Congzhengia minquanensis: one gene and its partner. Each later gene encodes a partner of the first gene's protein in a complex. Links are inferred from orthologs where the notes say so. Each region holds a gene or a part of one and is shown on either strand. Other genes may lie near its edges. The genes, in order: prmC and prfA.

Evidence for each region.
Region 2: the proteins of prmC (region 1) and prfA are in contact, whole or in part, in a crystal structure (PDB 2B3T), measured with the Escherichia coli proteins. The link is inferred for Congzhengia minquanensis from one-to-one orthologs.

The regions. Positions count from the first base shown.
Region 1 is NZ_JACRSU010000002.1:34,581-37,899, forward strand. What follows is about bases 50-3,038. They hold prmC (peptide chain release factor N(5)-glutamine methyltransferase), read left to right. Parts: upstream 50-1,073; coding sequence 1,074-2,003; downstream 2,004-3,038. Other genes in these bases: H8698_RS05330 (DUF1385 domain-containing protein), read left to right, coding at 119-1,090; H8698_RS05340 (CapA family protein), read left to right, coding at 1,954-3,038. Outside these bases: more of H8698_RS05340, read left to right, coding at 3,039-3,174; H8698_RS05345 (helix-turn-helix domain-containing protein), read right to left, coding at 3,230-3,319. UniProt on the Escherichia coli protein: Methylates the class 1 translation termination release factors RF1/PrfA and RF2/PrfB on the glutamine residue of the universally conserved GGQ motif, i.e. on 'Gln-235' in RF1 and on 'Gln-252' in RF2.
Region 2 is NZ_JACRSU010000003.1:149,145-152,239, reverse strand. Bases 45-2,809 are described here. They hold prfA (peptide chain release factor 1), read left to right. Parts: upstream 45-771; coding sequence 772-1,848; downstream 1,849-2,809. Other genes in these bases: H8698_RS08505 (VOC family protein), read left to right, coding at 2,770-2,809; H8698_RS08510 (ECF transporter S component), read left to right, coding at 2,147-2,701; H8698_RS08520 (carbohydrate-binding protein), read right to left, coding at 45-509. Outside these bases: more of H8698_RS08520, read right to left, coding at 1-44; more of H8698_RS08505, read left to right, coding at 2,810-3,095. UniProt on the Escherichia coli protein: Peptide chain release factor 1 directs the termination of translation in response to the peptide chain termination codons UAG and UAA.

The DNA of each region.
Region 1 (3,319 bases):
TAGTATTGACAGATAAAGTTCTTTTATTTCAAAAGTTAATAAATTTTTCATTGTTTTTTCCTTCTATATATGGTAAAATAAGATGATAAAATTATTTTAGAAAGCGCAGGTAAAATGCATGAGCCGAAACGAATCGAAATCCTGTCACATCACCAGCATTGGCGGACAGGCTGTTATAGAAGGCGTTATGATGCGCGGCCCGAAAGAGACCGCCATTGCAGTCCGCAAGCCGGACGGAGAAATTATTGTTGAGAAAAAACCTATCAATTCATTTGTTCAGAAATTTAAAATTAATAAAATTCCCATTGTTCGCGGTGTCTTTTCTTTCTTTGAGTCACTGATTGTGGGCACGAAAGCGCTGATGTTTTCTGCTGAATTTTATGATGTGGAAGACGAGGACGATAAAAAGAAAAAAGAAACCATGACCGCTGAGGAACTGGAAGCTTATAACAAAAAAAACGACAAGATGATGACCGGAGCGATTTTCGTATCTGTAGCGGTTGCACTGATTTTCGGCATCGGCGTGTTTATGCTTCTGCCAACCTTTTTGGTGGGCCTGCTGCGGGACTATGCACATTTAACCAACAACATCGCGGCAACGCTTTTAGAGGGCGTGGTGCGCATTGTTATTTTCGTCATTTATATTTTGCTGGTTTCAAAAATGAAAGACATTCACCGTGTTTTTCAATATCACGGCGCCGAGCACAAAACCATTTTCTGTTATGAAAACGGCGATGATTTAACTGTTGAAAACGTGAAAAAGCAAGGAAGACTGCACCCGCGGTGCGGAACCAGCTTTTTAATTTTGGTTATGATTATCAGTATTATTGTGTTTTCATTTGTGTCTTGGGAAAATCCCATTCAGCGTGTAATAATCCGCTTGCTTCTGCTTCCGTTGGTAGCAGGCCTATCCTATGAACTGATTAAATTTGCCGGCAGGCACAGCGGCGCGATTGTGGATATTATCAGTGCGCCGGGAATGTGGCTGCAAAAAATCACTACCGCAGAACCGGACGAAAGCCAGATTGAAGTTGCGATTGCATCTTTAAAAAGCGTGTTAACAGGGAATAAAAATGACGATAAGTGGTAATGGAACCATTGGGGAGAGCTTAGCTCAGGCTACAAAATTGCTGCTTGCGGAAAATGGATTTACATCGCCGCGTTTAGACTGCGAGGTTCTGCTGGGTCACGTGCTTCACTGCTCCCGAATTGATCTGGTTTTAAATCGTGAGAAACGGTTAAGCAACGAGGAACAAAACACTTTTGCTGCCATGGTAAAGCGGCGGCTGAACCATGAGCCCGTGAGCTATATTACCCAGTCAAAGGAATTTATGTCGCTGGACTTTTTTGTTGAACAAGGTGTTCTAATTCCCCGGCCGGAAACGGAGATGTTGGTGGAATTTATCATAAAAACGTATGAAACGGCAGACAATGTTTCCATCCTTGATTTATGTACCGGAAGCGGCGCGATTGCCGTAAGTCTTGCTTATTATTTAAAAAATGCCCGGTTAACCGCGGTGGATAAATTCGACGTCTGCATCAATGCCGCATTAAAAAATGCGGCCCGCTACGCGCTGTCAGAGCGCATCTCCGTGATTCAGACAGATATTTTAAATGGGCTTCATGCTGATCAAAAACATCACTGTATTGTGTCAAACCCGCCATACATAAAAAATGCCGACCTCTCTTCCCTACCGATCGATGTCAAAAACTTTGAACCCGAATATGCCTTAAACGGCGGCGGAGACGGGCTGGAGTTTTATCGGATTATTACGGCGTTTGCGGCAGAAAACCTTTTTTCGAATGGAAAACTGGTGTTTGAAATAGGTTTTGACCAGGGCGGTGCTGTAAAAAAAATAATTGAAGAAAACAGCGCATTTCACTCTATCACCATTACAAAAGACTTTGCGGGGCTGGACAGAATGGTTACCGCAGTGAAAGGGAACGAAGCATATGGAAAGAAACTCTGCCCGAGCGGAATTAAAACGGCAAAACACTATTAAGCGCATTGTTTTAGCATGTTCTGTGGTTATCGTTGTGGTGCTGGCCGGAATTGGCACAACCAAGCTGACACACCATTTTGACAATGGCAGCGCCCAGGTTTCGCAAACGGTTAAAACCAACAAGAAAAAGCAGCAAACAAACGAACTTTCGTTGGTGATGGTTGGCGATAACCTCATACATATGCCGTTAATCAGCGATGCGCAGGAGGAAAACGGAAGTTTAAATTTTGGCGGTCTTTATGCAGAGATGGCGTCCTATTTTCAGGCGGCCGATCTATCGGTGATTGTGCAGGAAACAATTTTGGGCGGAAAATCGCTTGGCTACTCTGGCTATCCTTTGTTTAACTCCCCTCAGGAGGTTGGCGACGCAGTTGCAAATGCCGGATTTGACATTGTGCTTTCTGCCACGAACCACGCGTTGGACAAAGGAGAAAAAGGGATTGTAAACACGTTGGAATTTTGGAAAAAGCATCCTGGTGTTACCGTGCTTGGCTTAAACCAATCACAGGAAGATTATGACGCCGTAAAGTATATTGAGAAAAACGGCATTAAACTGGCCGTGCTGAATTACACTGACAGTACCAACGGAATATCTCCGCCGAAATCGAAAGAGTATTTAGTGAACAAAGTAAACCGTGATAAAATTGAAAAGGATTTACATACAGCCGAAGAAAATGCGGATTTTACCGTTGTGTTTATGCATTGGGGCACGGAATATAGGTTTTCCGCCGATGATGGACAAAAGGACCTGGCACACTTTATGACGGAGCGCGGGGCCGATTTGATTATGGGCTCGCACCCCCATGTGGTGGAGCCGGCGGAATGGATTGAAACCGAAAACGGCGGCAAAGCGTTGGTGTTCTATTCCTTAGGAAATTATGTGTCCCGTCAAAAAGAGGCGGCAAACCTGGTTGGCGCAATGGGAAAGGTAAAAATATGCTCCAATGAGGAACGCGGAACTTACATTGATTCTGCGTCTGTTATGCCTACCGTAACGCATTATAATGCAAACTCAAGGGAGTTTCGTGTATATCCGTTGAAAGATTATACCGACGAACTGGCCGAAAAACACGGTGTGGCACAATACGACGGCAAAGTGAGCGTTGACAGATTTAAAAAGGTCTTTGATGATGTGTTTGGCGACTGCACCGCTGTTACGGTCGAAAATTAAATCTATTTGCAAAAAAGCACCGACACATAAAATAAATATGTCGGTGTTTTTATTTTTATTTTATTTCTTGTTCCAGCTCTCTGAAAATTTCTGTTTCAAAAAAATCAATTAATGTAATACCCAACCCGTCACATATCATTTTCAG
Region 2 (3,095 bases), on another replicon or contig:
TCAACATAATTTAAAGTCGAAAGTGTCGCTTCTCTTGAAACTGACAGCGTGTAGTTTGTACCTGCTGTAAGTGTTGCTTTTAGTTCAGAGATATTGCCTACCCTTTCATACTGAAAGCCTTCTGTATTGCCGTAGCGTGAAGGATGAACATAGCTGTAGCTTTCAACCGAAGTCATTACACTTGCATCAGAATCTTTTTCGCGAACAGTGAACGGAACTGCCGTGCTGCTGTCCTTTTCCGTGATTGCAAAGGTGGTTGCCGTTCCGACTTTGTTGCTGTCTGTCGAATCCATAAACAGCGCATACTCTGCGGTGGTGTCCACCGTAAAGTCGAACGTTTTTGTTTCGTTGGCTTCAAAAGACTTTGTCGTTGGAATAAGTCTTGTCAGGGTTCCGCCTGTTTCTGTCGTATAAGTGTTTTCGGCGCCGACACTTAGCGGCATGCACATGCTGATCGCTAAGAACACCAACGACAAACATAAGGAAACCATTTTTTTTGTTTGCTTCATTTTTTTCTCCCTCCTGATTTAAAATTTTATGATAAATTATTTCCCGGCTAGAGTTAAGTTGTTGTATGTATATTATACATACAACAAAGGGGTATACCCCTTTGCCATTATCATTATAATTATATAGAAATTATTTAAAAATGTCAAGGAAATAATTTAAAATTTAGGAACTTTATACAAATCAAAACTCCCGTATTATAAACGTTGCATTTTTCTGGATATTGTTATATAATAATGGTATAAATTAATTTGAGGTGCATTTATGTTAGAAAAATTGTCGTTTATAGAAGACCGCTACGACGAACTGAGCAAAAAAATTGCAGACCCGGACGTTATTTCCGACCAGGCAGTCTTTGCCAAACTTTGCAAAGAACAGTCGGACATTAGTCCCATTGTAGAAAAATACCGGGAATTTAAAGCTTTGAATGAAACGATTCAAGAAAACGAAGAGCTCATTTCAGACTCCGAGATGGACAAGGAACTGAAAGAACTTGCCGAAGAAGAAATTAAAGAAAGCAAACAAAAAATTGAAGCAATTAACGAAGAGCTGAAAATTCTGCTTCTGCCCAAAGATCCCAACGACGACAAAAGCGTTATTGTTGAAATCCGCGGCGGCGCCGGCGGCGAGGAGGCGGCGTTGTTTGCAGGTGACCTCTTCAGAATGTATTCCATGTATGCCGAAGCGAACCGCTGGAAAACAGAAATTTTAAGCTCGAACCCAACCGACATTGGCGGCTTTAAAGAAATCTCTTTCAGCATAGACGGAGCGGGCGCATATTCAAAATTAAAATTTGAAAGCGGCGTTCACCGAGTGCAAAGAATTCCCTCCACAGAGTCCGGCGGCAGAATTCACACCTCCACGGTTACGGTAGCGGTGCTGCCTGAGGTTGAGGACGTGGAAGTGAACATCGACGCAAACGACCTTAGAATCGACGTATTCCGTGCAGGCGGCCCCGGCGGCCAGTGCGTTAACACAACCGACTCTGCGGTGCGCATAACACACCTTTCCACCGGGCTGGTGGTTTCCTGTCAGGACGAAAAGTCCCAGCACAAAAACAAAGACAAGGCAATGAAAATTCTCCGCTCCAGGCTTTACGATCTGGTGCAAAGCCAACAGCACGAACAAATTGCTCAGGAACGCAAAAGCCAGGTTGGCACGGGTGACAGAAGCGAGAGAATCAGAACCTATAACTACCCACAAGGCAGGGTGACCGACCACCGGATTGGTCTGACGCTCCACAGGTTAGACGCGGTGTTAAACGGCGATTTGGATGAAATTATTAACGCGCTGATCACCACCCGCCAAAGCGAGTTGTTAAGAGGGGAAAAAGAAGAATAAAAAAATTTTGTGCACTAGTTGCATTTTAAAAAAAGATGTAGTATAATAAAAAACGTACTTCAGGGCAGGGTGAAATTCCCGACCGGCGGTAATGGCGCATTTGCGCTTAGCCCGCGAGCAACCAGAACTGGTTGTTGATATCGGTGCGATTCCGAAGCCGACGGTAAGCAACGGCGCATATGCATGCGCTTTTTCAGTTGCAAGTCCGGATGGAAGAAGCAAAAAAACCATTCTTTTATTGCGTTTTTTCGCGCCCTGTTTTCAGGGCGCTTATTTTTTTATGAAAGGTCGAAGAAACATGTTACAACAAAACACAAAAACAAACAAAACCCGTCTTTATGCCTTTGTAGGTGTATTTTCCGCCGCGGCATTCCTGCTGCAGGTCATCGGCACATTGACAGGCCTGAAAGTTGGCGGATTTTTAGACGTGGAAATTTCAGACCTGCCTGCGCTGATTATTGCATTTGCCTACGGCCCTCTGGCAGGCGTGCTCACTGAATTGATTAAAAACCTGCTTCACTGCACCATGACCTCCACCGGCCTGGTGGGAGAGCTGGCAAATTTTGTGATGACCGGCACCCTTTGTTTCGTTGCCGGAATGGTTTATAAACACAACAAAACGTTTCAGGGCGCCGTACTGTCCTTAATTTTTGCAACGCTGGCTTTGGCGGCGGCAGGCGTTTTAGCCAATTTGTTCATCATGCTCCCGCTCTACATGCCCAGCGCGCCGTTTAGCGTAAAGATGAATCTTGTGTTGTTTACCATTTTGCCGTTTAATTTGGTGAAAGGTGTTGTGCTTTCGGTTTTAACACTCCTTTTATACAAAAAAATATCCCCAATTCTGCATAAATAGGTTTGACAACTTCCTTAAATAATTATATAATGTATTTTGTTAAATTATGACGAAAGGAAGGAGATCAAATGATAACAGGAATTGAACACATTGCGGTTTTGGCAAAAGACTCAAAAGCCTTAACCGACTGGTATGTTAAGCTGTTTGGATTTGAAATTGTTTATGACAACGGCAAAGGCACTTATTTTGTAAAGGCTGCCGACGGTTCGATGCTGGAGATAATCGCATGCAGCGGCGACTGCCGCCCCACAGAACCGAAAGAATGGGGAATTCGCCACTTTGCCCTGTCTGTTACAGAAGACGGCTTTGACGAAATGGTGGAAAAATTAAAAGTGGAAAAAGTGGAGGTTGTTACCGATGTTGCGGTTTCGCCCAAGGGCATTAAAACCTTTTT